DNA from 2 places in the Pseudoflavonifractor sp. SW1122 genome. Region 1 is predicted to be linked to the other one. Evidence: riboswitches for the same ligand, from Rfam matches in the RefSeq annotation. Region 1 holds a riboswitch; the other holds the start of a gene.
What was found. Region 1 has a riboswitch for thiamine pyrophosphate ahead of thiW (energy coupling factor transporter S component ThiW). Riboswitches for the same ligand answer to the same signal wherever they lie in the genome.

Region 1 (7,913 bases):
ACAATTACCTCCTTGGTTCAGATATCATTATTATATCGACGCAAAAGCCCCGGTACAACAACAGAGGGGTTAAGAATGGTTACAATTTGTTTACGCCTTGGAAACATTCCACCGTTGACAGGGGGGAGGCCAGCGGCTACAATGGAAGAAAATACCCTATGGCCAGGGAGTTGGCGGGAGAACGACATGGAAGAATTACTCAGACTGTACCGGGAATATTTGGAGCAGGCGGCCCTGCCCCAGAACCAGAAGCGGCCGTTCCAGGGGGCCTATGGCCTCATCGGCGGCCCTGCCCCCAACTCCTTTCACCAGCAGTTTGTCCAGCAGGTGGAGGCGGCCCTGGCCCAGGTGCCGGAGACCGAGCGGCGGGAGGCGGTGGAGTACATCTTCCACCAGCCCCTGGAGCACAAGCGCAACCCCACGGTGTACTGGATGTTTGTGGCGGTGCACGGGGTGGTGATGCCCTACCTGAAGGACCTGACGGCGGAGGAGGCCAGGGACCTACAGTGGTGGTATGAGCGCTCCTACCCCCGCCGGGAGCAGACCCCGGTGCAGCGGCGGCTGGTGGCGCTGCTGAAGAAGATGCGATAACGGCAGGTGACGGACATGGAAGAACTGGAACAGCTGTATGGAGCCTATCTGGACTTGGTGGCCCAACTGAACCGTAACCGGAAGCTGTGGGACGGGGCCTTTGGCCTGGGGGGCGGTCCGGCGGACAACCCCTGCCATGAGAAGCTGGTGCGAGACGTGGAGGCGGCCTTGGCGGACCTGGACCCCACCCGACGGCCCCAGGCGGTGGAGTATATCCTCCGCCAGCCCCTGGAGCACAAGGACGACCCGGTGGTGTACTACACCCTGATGGCGGCCCAGGGGGCCACCATCCCCTACCTGTCCCAGCTGCCTGTAGACCAGGCCCAGGCGCTGCGGGGCTGGTTTGAGCAGACCTTTCCCCGCCGGGAGCGGATGCCCTGCCAGGACAAGGTGCTGGCAGCACTGAAAAAAGTAAAGTGAGCAAACGGGCTGCGGGAATTTGGTCCGCAGCCCGTTTTTGCGCCGATGTTCGCCCAGTCAACCGCTGGTTGAGGGGATAATCCCCATTTGGTTGAGCGGATTGGGGGCCACTCAACGGATGAGCCCTTCCGTTTTCCGGGGCCAGAGGGTAAGGTAAGGGTAGAAACGAAAAAGGAGAGATGGTTATGGAGACCACGTTGGGAAAGAGAATTGCCGCCCTGCGCCGGGACAAGGGGCTGAAACAGGACGAACTGGCGCAGCAGCTGGGGGTGACTCCTCAGGCGGTGAGCAAGTGGGAGAACGACCAGACCTGCCCGGACATCACCCTGCTGCCAAAGCTGGCCCAGATTCTGGGGGTGAGCGTGGACGAGCTGCTGTCCGGCAAGGCCGAGCCGGAAGTCCCTGCCGTGCGGGTGCTGCCCGCCGAGCAGCGCAAGGACTTGAAGGACATGGTGCTGCGCATTGTGGTGGACTCTGCCGAAGGGGACAAGGTGCGAGTGAATCTGCCCCTGGGCCTGGTGGAGGCGGCCATAGATATGGGGATGGATGTGACCCAGTTTACCGGAACCGACGCGTTGAAGGGCATTGACCTGGGCAAGATTCTGGATCTGGTACGGTGCGGCTCGGTGGGCAACCTGGTGGAAGTGGAGTCCGCCCAGGGGGACACCGTGCGCATCTTCGTGGAGTGAGCCCATGCGCATCATCGTCAAAGACAAGGACTCTCATCTCAACATCCCCATTCCCACCCGGCTGGTGTTCAATGGCCTGACGGCGGGGCTGCTGTGCTGGGGGCTGGAGAAACACGGGACCCATATGACCCGGAAGCAGCTGATGGTGTTTGTCAAAGAGCTGCACCGGTTTCGCCGCCGCCACCCCAGGTGGACCCTGGTGGAGGTGGAGGGCCATGAGGGCGAACAGGTGAAAATTACGCTATAAACGAGGAGGAATCCGGCCATTTGGCCGGATTCCTCCTCGTTTACAATGTTACAGTGAATACCACCCCGGTTTGGGTGGCCTGAGCGGTGCAGCTACCCCCGTGGAGCTGCACAATGTGCCCCACAATGGCCAACCCCAGCCCGGTGCCCTCTCCGGGGGCGGCGTCCTCCCGGCGGTAGAAGGGCTCAAAGAGTTGCTCCAGCTCCTCCTGGGGGATGGGCGGGCAGTCATTGGACACCCGCAGGGTGGTGTGGTGGTCCGTCTGGGCCACCTCCACCCCGATTTCACCCCCGGCGGGGGTGTATTTGACGGCGTTGGTGAGCAGATTTTCCACCACCTGGGCCATCCGGCCCCGGTCGGCCAGGACGGGGGCAGGGTCCTCCAGAGCGGTGGACAGCCGCAGCCCCTTGGCCTCCAAGGTGGGGGCCAACTTTTCCAGGGTGGAGCGGGTGAGCTGGGACAGGGAGAAATTTTCCCGGCGCAGCTTTACCCGCCCCGCCTCCAGCCGGGACAGGTCCAACAGCTCCAGCACCATGCCGTTCATCCGCTCCGCCTCGCTGCAAATGGTGGCCAGGTACTTCTCCCGCTTGTCCTCGGCGATGTGCTCTTGCAGCCCCTGGGCGTAGCTGTGAATCACCGCCAAGGGGGTTTTCAGCTCGTGGGCCATGTGGCTGGTAAAGGTGCGGCGGTGCTCCTCGGCGGCCTGGGCATAGGTGAGGGCCTGGTTGAGCCGCTGAATCTCGTCCTTTTGTTCCCGATACTCGGCCCCGTGGGCCTGGAACTGTTCTTGAAGTCGGTGGCTCTCCTGCCAACGGCACACCTGGCTGGGGCGCAGCAGCAGCCACTTCTGCCGGGTATCCAGGGCCTGGGACAGCTGCTGGATGGGGGAGAGCAGCTCACGGACCAGCACCCGCCGAAGAACCCCAAGGAGCAGCACGCACAGGCCCAGGGTGAGCAGGTATACCCACCACAGCTGCCGGGCTGCTTGCAGCCAGGGACAGCTCCACGCCCCGTAGACCAGGAAGCCCTGGTCCGTGGGAGCCACGCTCAACACCAGCAGGTTGGGCCCGGACCACAGGGAGAAGGTGCCCCATTTCTCGATAAAGTCCGGCCCCAGGTTCTGTACCAGCTGGGCTAAGCTGTCATACCGGGTTCCACGGTAGGTGAGGGGGGAGTTTTCCAGGGCGGTGCACAGGTGGAAGTTAGTGGCGTAGAGGGTGACGGTCTGGGTGCCTGGGGCCAGAGCGTCCGGGTTTTGGTACATATCTCCCCAGTCCGGCCCCAAAGGAGGAAGGTAAAATTGCTGGACCGTGACGGGGGTGAACTGGCTCCCCTCCAGCACCCCTTCCAGGCGCAGGGCGTGGGTGAGCTGGAATTCTGTGTCCCCCTCCAGGAAAAAGGTAATGTTGTCGGTGAGATGGTCTGGGTCCAGGATGGCCCGGGCATAGCGGCCCGAGGCCTCCACACCAGTCTCATACTCCTCTTGGGTGAGATATTCCAAGGAGAGAAAGGTCTCCCAGCTGCCCCCCAGGCAGGTTCCCTGGGTGTCAAAGAGGGCGGAAGTGAACTGCATATCCAAGGTGCGCCAGCCACTCACACTGCCCCAGGGCAGGGTGGTCTCGGCCAGAGCCTCATAGGCTTGGGAGCCATACTGGGTGAGCATGGTCTCTGCCTGCCGCTGGGCAAATACGGCGGTGAGCAGCCCCATACAGAGAAGCCAGGGCACCAGCATCGCCAGGCACAGAAGCCCGGTGAGGGTGGGCCGGGCACGGGGACGGCGTTTTTTGGTGTCTGTCATGCTCACCCCTCCAATCGGTAGCCCGCCTTGATGACGGTGCGGATGTGGCTGGCCCAGGGGCCCAATTTCTCCCGCAGACGGCGGATGTGGGTGTCCACCGCCCGGTCCTCCCCCTGGTAGTCGTAGCCCCAGCCGTGGCGCAGCAGCTGCTCCCGGCTGAGAACCTGGCCCCGGTGGGACATCAGGCAGTGGAGGAGGGCGTACTCCTTGGGGGTGAGGGGGATGTCCCGCCCCTCCAGGTACACCTTCTGGGCGGACAGGGACAGGGCCAGCCCATCCAGCTCCATCCGGTCTCCGGCTCGCACGCTGCCCCGGCTGCGGCGGATGAGGGCCATGGTCTTGGCGTACACCACCGACAGGTTGAAGGGCTTGGTGATGTAGTCGTCCGCCCCCAGCTCGTAGCCCAGCAGGGTGTCCTCCTCGTCGGACAGGGCGGTGAGGAAGAGAATGGGCACGTCCTGGGTGCGCCGTAGGGCCCGGCACACGCTGCGCCCGTCCAGCTTGGGCATCATAATGTCCAGCAAAACCGCGTCAAACTCCTCCTGTTGGGCCCATTCCAGGGCCTGCGCCCCGTTTTCCGCCTGGATGGGGCGGACGCCCTTGCTGGCAAAGTAGTCGCACAGGACCTCCCGCAGACGGGGGTCGTCCTCGGCAATCAAAATACGGGTCTCCATGCTCCCGCCTCCTTTCACCCTCAGGATACCTGGGGGATGTGTATTCTCTGTGTCATTGTAGCAGAAAATGTTCCGCCCGGATACAAAAAAGGGAGGGCCTGCCGGAATCAGCGGCAAGCCCTCCAACGATGGAGTCAGGCGGAAATTTTATGCTGCATGCCCTTCAGGGCCCCGGCCTTGTCCAGGGAGAAGAGGATTACCCCGGACAGGATGGCACCCCCGGCGGTGGACACCAGGAAGGGGATGATGTAGGCGTAAAAGGCCACCTGGGCGGCGTTGGCCCCCATAAAGAGGATGGCCATGGGATAGGCGCACAGGCCGCCCAGAATGGCGGTGCCGAACACCTCCGCAACCAGGGTGGGGAGCAGACGGCGGGTCTTCCAGTACACCACCCCGCACAGCAGCGCTCCGCACATGCTGCCCGGGAAGGCCAGCAGGGTGCCCAGGCCCAGCAGGTTGCGCAGCAGGGAGGCGGCAAAGGCCACCGCCACCCCGTACCAGGGGCCCAGGAGCACGGCACAGAGGATGTTGACCATGTGCTGCACCGGGGCGCATTTGCTGCCGAAGACGGGGAAGGAGAAGATGCTGCCCACCACGGCCACCGCGCACAGGATACCCGCCAGGGTCAGCTTGAGAACTTTGGTATTTTTCATCTTGGTTACACCTCGTAACAGTTCCGGGAGAAACGGCATGAGACAGCGACGCCCTCCATAAGAACGTAAAATGGTCGGTCGAGACTTACTGGTCTCCTCTCACGCCGGAACACGGCTTCCCATCGCTGTCATACAGGCCCAGGGCGCTCCCCCTCAGCCCGCCACGGACTTACCGTGGATGCCCATTTCCCCCCCTTTTGTCCAGGTGTACAAAACCAGGAGACACCTGTGGGGATGTCTCCTGGTCACAATGGTTCCATATGACTCCCTACGGCGGCATGATCCGCATCAGGTTCAAGGGTCGAAGCGATACGGCTTCCTCTCAGCTTGCCTCACAAGCTCCCCTGTGTTTTGATTGTATCTGTGATAATACACCCAAAATCTCCAAATTGCAATGGTTTTTTTCAAGTCCATGGGTTGCCAGTGGCCTCCATCAGGCTCAGGAGGTAGTCCCAGTCTACCTCCTGAGAAATATGGTAGTAGGTAGGGTAGCTATCATGGCCCAGCTCGGTCACCTCCATGACCTGGTGGGAGATGACGATGAGTTTGGAGTTGTCCGGGCCTTCCAGAAAGAAGGAGCAGTCCGTCTCTGGCAGGGTGTAGGTCCCCATCAGCCGGGACAGGGACAGCCCGGACAGGTAGTCGTGGAAGGCCTGGGGGTCTGTGAGGGTATATGGGGTGTTCTCCGCCTGGGCATGGGGCGGGCTCAGGTGGACGCCGTCCACCTGGTACTGGGCGGTGTCCCCGGCGGAGTAGAGCACCTGAGCGGCCGGGGCGGTATCATAGGACAGGGTGACGCTGCCGCAGGTGATGGCCGCCAGGAAGAAGAGCACCCCTACCACAACGGCCCCGCTGGAGCGGGCGGCGGGGGAGAGTACCTGCTCCAGACGGCGGCGCAGGGTGGCGGCGGAGGCGGACAGGCAGGTGGTGAAGCCCCGGGCATCCCCGGCGGTGTTCAGCAGCAGGGCGGCGTACTCCTTGCGCTGGGACTGGTGGGCGAAGAGGAGCACGGTCTCGTCACAGCTCAGCTCCAGGTCCTGGGCGCAGCTTTTCATGGCCACCCACATCAGGGGGTTAAACCAGCAGATGGCGGTGCAGAACAGGAGAAAGAACTTGCTCCAGCTGTCCTGACGGGCCAGGTGAATGACCTCGTGGCGAATGACCCAGTACAGCTCCTCCCGGGTGTAGGAGCGGGTGGGCAGCACCACCCGGGTGCAGCGGGGCAGAAGGCCGATGGACAGGGGAGTCTTCACCTCCGGGGAGATCACCAGCTGGTATTTGGGGTTGCGGAAGCCCGCCTCCTTCAGGGCCTCCTCCCAGATGTACCGGGTCAGGGGGTCGGTGGCGGGGACGGCGGGGGCCAGGATGCGGCGGCGGAAGCGCAGGTGCTGGACGATGTGAAAGGCCAGCACCCCCACCAGGCCCGCCAGCCACACCCACAGCAGCAGGGTCCACCCATGTCCCGGCAGGGGGATGATGAGCCAGGGCCGGGGCGGGGTAAAGGTGGAGTAGGTGGTGAGGTAGAGCACGTTGGGGATGACCCACAGCATGGCGCAGGTCCGGGCGCTGATGCGGCCTCGGAGGTGGGGCATCAGGGCTAACAGCACCAGATAATACAGGCTGACGTGGAGAAACAACCCACCATAGGAGGAAAAGGTGATGTCCGCTGCCCGGGCAAAGCCGATGAAAGGGGTGAGAAGCACTGGGCATAGCGTGACCACCACCAGCAGCAGCATAGCGGGGTAGTAGGGAAGGTAAGAGGGGTGGTTGCCCAGGTCGGGGATGCCATCGTTGCCCATGAGGGCATCGTAGCGAGAGTAGGCGGTTCCTGCCATGAGCAGGGACAGGACCAGGAAAATGAGGATGCGGAACATACTCAGTCACCTTCTTTCAGAAGCTCCCGAAGCTCTTCCAGTTCCTCCTTACTCAGTCCGCTGTCACACAACGCCGAGGCAAAGGTGGACAGGCTGCCCCCACACAGCTTCTGGATGAAGCTGCGGCTCTGGGCGGCCAGATAGTCCTCCCGGGTGACCAGGGGGGCGTAGAGGCTCTTGCGCCCCTCTTTGTCCACCCGGACAAAGCCCTTTTCACTCAGCCGGGACAGCAGGGTCAGAAGGGTGGTGGTGGCCATGGGGTGGGTCTGGGCCAAACGCTCTTCCAGTTGGGTACGGAGGACGGGGGTGTCACTGGTCCATAGGGCCTGCATCACCTCCAACTCCGTGTCGGGTAAGCGGCGGATGGTGTAGCTCATGGTATCCCTCCTTCTACACTTGTAGTATCTAACTGTATTCTACAACTGTAGAATGAAATTGTCAAGGAAAACGCTACCCGCTGGGGGTCCATTTTGAGTGGCCAAAATGGACGAAAAGCCACTTAGGGCGTTCCCCCCTAAGGACCTCCCTTGGGGTACGAGGCTGGACCTGCGTCAAGCTGGTGTTCGGCCCGTTACCCTTGCTGTGACGCCTAGTTCTGCCACTACACCAGGCCACACGGGGCAGCTGGCCCTATCGCCAGGTGGTTTCCACAGCCGGGCCTACCCTGGCCAAGCGGCGTTCCCGCCGCCGAAAGTTTCTGCCGCACTATCCTGTTGCGCTGTGGTAGGGGCCGTGGCTTGCCCGGCCCGTGGCTACCCTGGCATTGCCCTGGGAAATTCGGGAGGGGCAAGCCCCTCCCCTACGCCCATCAATCCAAGAAATGCGGCAATTTTCAAGGTCTTTTTGTGTCCAGCCCTTCCAGAACTGCATTGACACGCCCCCCCAGTACCGCGGGGTGGATTCCACAAGGCGGGGGAAGGCCCCGCCTTTGGCGATTCTTTCCCCGATTTCTCATCGGGGAGAAATC
Region 2 (7,913 bases), on a different contig from region 1:
GTGGGCGCCAAGTATGAGATCTATGAGTTGATTATCAACATGGCCAAGCAGGGCAAAACCGTCATCGTGGTCTCCTCCGAGATGCCGGAGATTTTGGGTATCACCAACCGCATCGGCGTTATGTCCAACGGACGTCTGTCCGGCATTGTCAACACCAAGGAGACCGATCAGGAAGAGCTCTTGAGATTGAGCGCAAAATACCTTTAATGGGAGAAGTTGTATATGGCACCTGTGAAAACAAATATTTTGACGGCTGAGCAGGAGGATAAGCTCCGCCAGTCCATCGACGAGTACGTCGGCAGCATTCAAGCGAAAATCGACGCCCTCCGGGCAGACGGCACTGATAAGGTGCTGGAAATTCAGAGCAACCTGGACAGCCTGAAGCGGGACCGCATCTACACCAAACAGGAAAAGGAATCCATCGCCGAGGGTTGGCGCAAAGAGTTGGAGAAGGCCAAGGCTGTGGAGGCCAAGAACAAGGCCGAGGTGTCCAAGCTGATTGCCGACGCCGAAACCTATCTGAAGGCCCACTTCAACCAGGACTACTTCCAGTACGTGGCCGCCAGCTGCAAGGATGAGAAGTCCTTCGCCCAGGAGAAGTATCGTGCCACCGTGGCTGAGTTGAACCAGGAGCACCAGAAGACCCTGTCCAAGCTCACCGATGCCCACGAGATCAAGGACGAGAAGTACGTCCACAGAAACCGCCTCTTTGACGCCAAGATGGCCCTGAATAAGGACCTTCAGGAGGTCAAGGATCGCCGCCACGCCGCCTATGAGCATAAGTTCCACCTCATTGACCTGCTGCGCATGTCCAAGTTCACCGTGGGTGAGACCCTGGCCCAGAAGGTGGAGAACTACCGCTACACCTTCAACACCCGGAACTTCCTGTTGAAGAACGGCCTGTATATAGCCATTCTGGTCATCTTCATCGCCCTGTGCTTCATCACCCCCGCTATCAAGGGCGTGCAACTGCTGACCGTGAACAACGTGTTGAACATCCTCCAGATGGCCTCTCCCCGTATGTTCCTGGCTCTGGGCGTGGCTGGCCTGATCATGCTGGCCGGTACCGACCTGTCCATCGGCCGTATGATGGGCATGGGCATGACCGCTGCCACCATCATCATGCACCAGGGTGTCAACACTGGCTCCGTGTTTGGCCATGTGTTTGATTTCACTAGCATGCCTGTTCCTGCTCGTGTGATTATGGCCTTGGTGGTCTGCATCGTGCTGTGCACCATCTTCACCACCATCGCTGGCTTCTTCACCGCCAAGTTCAAGATGCACCCCTTCATCGCCACCATGGCCAACATGCTGGTCATCTTCGGTCTGGTGACCTACGGCACCAAGGGCGTGTCCTTCGGCGCCATTGAGACCACCATCCCCAGCATGATCATCCCCAAGATCGGCAAGTTCCCCACCATCATCCTGTGGGCTGTGGCCGCTGTGGTCATCGTGTGGTTCATCTGGAACAAGACCACCTTTGGTAAGAACCTGTACGCCGTGGGCGGCAACCCTGAGGCCGCTTCCGTGTCCGGTATCTCCGTATTCGCCATCACTGTGGGCGCCTTTATCCTGGCCGGTATCCTCTACGGCTTCGGCTCCTGGCTGGAGTGTATCCGCATGGTGGGCTCCGGTTCCGCTGCTTACGGCCAAGGCTGGGAGATGGACGCCATCGCCGCTGCCGTTGTGGGCGGTGTGTCCTTCACCGGTGGTATCGGTAAGATCTCCGGCGTTGTGGTCGGTGTGTGTATCTTCACCGCTCTGACTTACTCCCTGACCACCCTGGGTATCGACACCAACCTGCAGTTCGTGTTCTCCGGCATCATCATCCTGGTGGCCGTCACTCTGGACTGCTTGAAGTACGTGCAGAAGAAGTAATTCTTCCCTCCTACTACACAAAAATCCCCATCGCACATCAGTGCGATGGGGTTTTTTTGATGCCCAATTATGTCGCTGTAGCCTTGCATCGCTGCTGATACAGGGCTGCAATCATATCCACACAGGGCTCAATGCCCAGTCTTCCGCTGTCCAGGCACAGGTCATAGTTGTCTGCCTGGCCCCACTGGGTGCCGGTGTACAGCTCGTGGAGGCGCTGGATAGGGGATTCCTCTCGCTGGCCGTACACTGTGACAATGCGCTCGGCTCGCTTCTCGTCAATGGTAAGCACCGTCTCCTTGCGGATGCGGTAGAGCACCACAAAGAAATACACCATGGAAATGGCATTGGACAGCATGGTGGCCACGGCAGCGCCTGCCACGTCCATATGGAAGACCCAGGCTGGCCCAAAAGGCAAAGGCCGAAGCTTTCTTGACAGTGGACTCATCGTTCTGCCCCAGGCTTCTGGCGATCACGCTATTGGCACCGATGCCAAAGAGGTTGGCCACGGCCGTCAACAGGATGTAGATGGGAAAGGTAATGGACAGAGCGGCGATCTGGTTGGGATCGCCAATCTACCCGATGAAAAAGGTATCCGCCAAGCTGTACAGAATCACAATAATTTGGCTGACCACAGTGGGAATGGCCAGCTTGGCCACCGCCTTCCCCACCGGCATGGTGGTAAATAGTTCGTTATTTTTCGTCATGGTTTCTCTCTCCTGCTCTGTTCTTCTCTCCTGCATCCACCTCAGCGTGGAGTCCGTCCAGGAAACACTGAATGGCAATGTCCCGGCTCTCCCCCACATCGGTGGTATCGTAGTAATAAAAATATCCCAAGTCCTCCTGGGCAATGAACCCGTGGAGGATGGCACGGAACACCCGCTGCCAGTGGGCCACCCGCTCCTGGGGCAGACCATAGCCCGCGAGCACCTCCACCGCCGTTTTCAGAAGCGGCAGAGCCAGTTCCTTGGCCTGGTCATCCTCCTGGGAGGGGATGGACATCATCAGCCGATACAGCCCCTTATTCTCCACCGCAAAGGCGTGGTAGGCCTGGGCAAACGCCCGCACCGCCTGGTCCCTCTCCTTCCCTGCCACCGCTGCCTCCTGATGGGCCACAAATTTGTCAATGGCATAGCGGAACACCTCTCGCTGGAGCTGTCGGGTATTTTGTATGTGGTTATACAGCGACGGGGTCTTTACCCCCAGCCTGCGGGCCAACTCATGGAGCGACACGGTGGGTTGTCCCGTGTGTTCCATGCAGGCCACCGCCTCGGACACAATGACCTCTCTGGTCAATCCCTTTGCGCTCATACTCATTCCTCCAAAACTAATGCTGTTAGCTATTACGAAACTAATAGCATTAGTTGTCAATCAAAACTACGCCGTTACAAATAATTACTCCGTTTTCACCAGTATTGTCTCTTCTTGCCCAGGTATTTCACAAGAAAAATTTACAGCATTTTCTCTTCTCCCCTTGCCTTTGGACCAGAGAAGCCCTATAATACCCTTTGGGGAGCTTGTACACAGGCTGAGAGGATGGTGTGACCATCGACCCGTGAACCTGATGCGGGTAATGCCGACGTAGGAAGCTTGTGAAAGATTCGTTGGGAGACAGCCTGCCAGGTCGTCTCCCATTTTTCTTTGGAAGGGAAGTAGAACACATGAATCGCTTCACACAACCGCTGGGTCAGGTGCACGCCGTCGCTCCCCTGGTCCAGTGCATCACCAACTTTGTCACCGTCAACGACTGCGCCAACATCATTCTGGCCTCTGGCGCGTCCCCCTCCATGGCTCAGGACATCCGGGAGGTGGAGGAGGCCGTCTGCGGCGCCCACGCCCTGGTGTGCAACATGGGGGCCATGGACTTTGTGGACTCCATGATTTTGGCCGGGCGTAAGGCCAACGAGCTGGGAAAGCCCGTGGTGCTGGACCCGGTGGCCGCCGGAGGTACCCAGCTGCGCCGGGATGAGTCCAAGCGCCTGTTGGACCAGGTGCAGTTTGCCGCCATCCGAGGCAACGCCTCGGAGATTCGCTTTTTGGCCGGCCAGCACGCCGTGGGCAGCGGTGTGGATGTGAGCGCCATGGACGCCATCACAGAGGAGAATTTGGGTGAGGCCGTGGAGATGGCCGCTACTCTGGCCGCACAGCTCCACACCGTGATCGCCATCTCCGGAGTGCTGGACATTGTCTCTGATGGGAATGAGACGGTGGCGCTGCGCAACGGCTGCGCCACCATGGCCCGTATCACAGGCAGCGGCTGCATGCTCACCTCCCTCATCGGGGCCTTCTGCGGCGCTCTGCCCCAGGACACCTTTGCCGCCACCGTGTCCGCCATGGCCGCCATGGGCGTGGCCGGAGAACTGGCGGAGGAACAGCGGCTAAAAAAGGGCACGGGCAACGCCACCTTCCGCACCGATCTCATTGACGGGATTTTTAACTTGACCGAGGAACAACTACAGGAGAAGATGCGCTATGAAGTTTACAAACGATGAAATTCGCAGCTCTATGCTGCTCTACGCTGTCACCGACCGCATGTGGCTCAAGCCCGGTCAGACTCTGGTGAACGTGTGTCAGGAAGTTCTGGAGGGCGGCGCCACCTTCTTGCAGATTCGAGAGAAGGACCTGGATGCCTCTGCCTTTGAGCAGGAGGCCCAGGCCCTCAAAGCGCTGTGTGCCCGGTACCGTGTCCCCTTCGTAGTCAATGACAGCGTGGAAATCGCCCTGGACATCGACGCCGACGGGGTCCACGTGGGCCAATCCGATATCCAGGGCCGGGATATTCGGGCCATGATTGGCCCGGACAAAATTCTGGGTATCTCCGCCGGGACTGTTCAGGAGGCGGTGGCCGCCCAACAGGCCGGGGCGGACTACATTGGCGTAGGGGCTGTGTTCAACACCAGCACCAAGCAGGATGCCACCAGCCTGTCCATGGAGCAGCTCAAGGACATTTGCGCCTCCGTGTCCATCCCTGTGGTGGGCATTGGCGGCATCAACGCCTCCAATCTATTGGAGCTCTCCGGCAGCGGTGTGGACGGTGTGGCAGTGGTGTCTGCCATCTTCGCCGCCTCCAACCCCAAAGCGGCCACTGCTCGGCTGCTGGAGCTGTCCCGAAAGATGGTGGCCCATGGATAAAAAGTTTGCTATTTTTGACCTGGACGGTACTCTGGTGGACTCCATGTCCTACTGGAGCCAGCTGGCGGAGGAGTACCTCCACAGCCGTGGGGTGGAGCAGGTCCCCAACCACATCTTAGAGGCCATCAAGCCCATGACCATGGAGGAGTCCGCCGATCTGTTCCGGCGGACCTTTGGGCTGGACATCACCTCCAGCCACATGGTGGCGGAAATGGAGCATATGATGGACCAGCACTACCGCAATGACATTCCTCTGAAAGAAGGGGTTGCCGCCTATCTGGAAGGGCTGCACCAGGCGGGCACCACCATGTGTGTGGCCTCCGCCACCGCCGAGCCCCTGGTGGAGCTGTGCCTGTCCCGACTGGGGGTACGGCACTACTTCCAGTTCCTCCTGTCCTGTGAGACGGTGGGAGTGGGCAAAACCCAACCTGACATCTACCTCCAGGCCGCCCAGCGCATGGGATGTACCCCGGCCGAGACCGCCGTCTATGAGGACGCTGTCTATGCCGCCGCCACCGCCAAGAAGGCCGGGTTCTATATTGTAGGCGTGTACGACCAGGATGCCAGCGCGCACTGGGAAGAGCTGCAAAGCCTGTCGGATGAGACCATTCCCAGTTTTGAGGAGGCGTGACATGAAAACCGCACTTTCCATAGCCGGCAGCGACTCCAGCGGAGGGGCCGGCATCCAGGCGGATATCAAAACCATGATGGCTAACGGCGTGTATGCCATGACCGCCATCACCGCCATGACCGCGCAAAACACCACCGGAGTGTCCGCCATTTTGGAGGTCTCACCAGAATTTTTGCGCCAGCAAATCGATTCTGTCTTCCAGGACATTCCCCCAGATGCGGTAAAAATCGGCATGGTCCCCTCCCCGGCTCTGGTGGAGGTCATTGCGGAGCGTTTGGAGCACTACCACGCCCAGCGGGTGGTGGTGGACCCGGTGATGGTGGCCACCAGTGGCAGCACCTTGTCCCGAGACAGCGCTGTGGGGGCCATGAAAGAGCTTCTCTTCCCTCTGGCCACCGTCATCACCCCCAACATCCCGGAGAGCGAGGCTCTCACCGGACGGACCATCACCACCCAGGCGGACATGGAGCAGGCCGCCCGGGAGATGGCGGACACCTTTGGCTGCGCCGTGTTGTGCAAGGGTGGACACCACGTCCACGACGCCAGCGACCTGCTGTGTGTGGACGGCGCGTGCACCTGGTTCCACGGGTCCAGAATCCACAACCCCAACACCCACGGCACCGGCTGCACCCTGTCCAGCGCCATTGCCTCCAATCTGGCTAAGGGCTTCTCCCTGGAGGAGTCTATCCAGCGGGCTAAGGCCTACATATCCGGGGCTCTGTCCGCCATGTTGGACCTGGGCCATGGCTCCGGTCCCCTTCATCACGGCTACGACTTAAAAAGCGATATGATCTAAAAAACGGGAGGCCCCCACGGGCCTCCCGTCAAACAGTTCTAGCTATTTAGGAGCCTCTCTCCCACCAAAGCCATCTGCTCCGCTGTGGGCTCCCAGCTCAACTCCACCGACACCAGGATATTCCCCCGGCACAGCAGGAACGTGTTGCGCTGGGTGCCGTCCTTGGCCACCAGGCGGTAGGCCTCCTCTGCCCCCCAGGGTGTGGCATCCATGGGTACCATCTCCCCATCCCAGTAGGCTTTTATCAGCATCTGCCGCTTCATCTGCCCCACACAGAAGGAGTACAGGGCAGGCACAGACACCGTGTACCGCTCATAGGTCATCTGCGGAGTCTCGTCTTCCCGCCCCCAGGGAAACTGCTCCACCTTTAGACGCTGGAGCAGCAGAGACTGGTCTGAGCTGGTGGCATTGGAGAAGAATACCTCTTGCTCACCCACCAAATCGGTCATGTACAGGGGTGTCTCCACATAAAAGGGAAGCTCTTCGGGATCCTCCGCCCCTGTAGCCAGGTACACGCCAAACTTCACCGCACCGCCCATAATCACAAAGGCAAACACAGCGCAGGCCAGCAGCGTCAACCCACGATTGACTCCGGTGGAAACCCCCACCTCTTTGAGAAGACGTTTCACCCCCAGGGTCATAGCAATCAGCAACACGTATCCCACCGTTGCAAATAGGACAACCCAGGCCATAACTGGATTTCCAGCCAAGACCAAATTCACGCCCCACCAAGCCAGGGCTGCCACCAACAGCACCATCATGGCGATCTGGAACTTTTTCGTGGAGGGTGTGTCCAAAAACAGCCCCTGTTTGGCCGCCCGCTTGGCCCGGTGCCGCCAAGTGTAGTATGCGACCAGCTCCACCCCGCCGATCAGGAACAGGATCAAGCCGCACATCCCAATGAGAAGCCCGTCAGGGCTGGCCAGCATACACAGGGTGTCACTGATCAGTGTAGAGGTATACAATACGCTGCCGATCAGCCCCAGCACCAGCAAAAACCAGAGCACGCGGAGATAGTTGGCCTTGCAGGCCTGGTGGATAATACGCACCTCCAACTCCGGTTCCGTGTGGATGGGGGTAGGTTTTTCCCGGTCACTGTAAAACACCTGCATCTGGAACCAGGTACAGGCCAGCTCCCACCCCGTCTCCTCACAGTAGTCAATGAGGGTCTGCTGCTCCCCGGAGGGGAATGGGTCAAAGTCCGAGGCCTTGGGGAAATAGGTCACCGCCACTTGCAGTTCCTGGGGCTCAATTCTCCGGTAGGTCCAGAAGTAGTTGTTCATCTTCTCCACCTTCCAGCCCTTCCGGGCCATCCGGGTGAGGTGCCGTTCAATGCCGGTATGGTCGTAAAAGGACAATAGCTCCATTCTCCGCTTGGTCTGTCTCATGGTTCTTCCTCCTCTCTGCGCACACGGTCATAGTCGTCCAACTGGCTGCGGAGGCGTTGGCACTCCCGCTCCAGCATCTCCTTCCCCTTGT

Region 2: linked by a shared signal. The riboswitch ahead of thiM (hydroxyethylthiazole kinase) and the one ahead of thiW (energy coupling factor transporter S component ThiW) in region 1 are both predicted to bind thiamine pyrophosphate.

The regions. Positions count from the first base shown of each region.
Region 1 is NZ_SJOS01000070.1:2,913-10,825, forward strand. It holds gene E0L15_RS11465 (hypothetical protein) at 187-591, shown strand; gene E0L15_RS11470 (hypothetical protein) at 607-1,011, shown strand; gene E0L15_RS11475 (helix-turn-helix transcriptional regulator) at 1,197-1,700, shown strand; gene E0L15_RS11480 (hypothetical protein) at 1,705-1,947, shown strand; gene E0L15_RS11485 (HAMP domain-containing sensor histidine kinase) at 1,988-3,745, opposite strand; gene E0L15_RS11490 (response regulator transcription factor) at 3,748-4,419, opposite strand; gene thiW (energy coupling factor transporter S component ThiW) at 4,554-5,072, opposite strand; TPP riboswitch at 5,321-5,428, opposite strand; gene E0L15_RS11500 (M56 family metallopeptidase) at 5,477-6,946, opposite strand; gene E0L15_RS11505 (BlaI/MecI/CopY family transcriptional regulator) at 6,949-7,323, opposite strand; gene E0L15_RS11510 (hypothetical protein) at 7,779-7,913, opposite strand, start outside.
Region 2 is NZ_SJOS01000016.1:28,693-36,605, reverse strand. It holds gene E0L15_RS05700 (sugar ABC transporter ATP-binding protein) at 1-207, shown strand, start outside; gene E0L15_RS05695 (galactoside ABC transporter permease) at 223-1,878, shown strand; gene E0L15_RS05690 (hypothetical protein) at 1,946-2,263, opposite strand; gene E0L15_RS12545 (hypothetical protein) at 2,451-2,582, opposite strand; gene E0L15_RS05680 (TetR/AcrR family transcriptional regulator) at 2,569-3,186, opposite strand; TPP riboswitch at 3,375-3,480, shown strand; gene thiM (hydroxyethylthiazole kinase) at 3,537-4,367, shown strand; gene thiE (thiamine phosphate synthase) at 4,348-5,007, shown strand; gene E0L15_RS05665 (HAD family phosphatase) at 5,000-5,638, shown strand; gene thiD (bifunctional hydroxymethylpyrimidine kinase/phosphomethylpyrimidine kinase) at 5,640-6,434, shown strand; gene E0L15_RS05655 (DUF2812 domain-containing protein) at 6,473-7,822, opposite strand; gene E0L15_RS05650 (PadR family transcriptional regulator) at 7,819-7,913, opposite strand, start outside.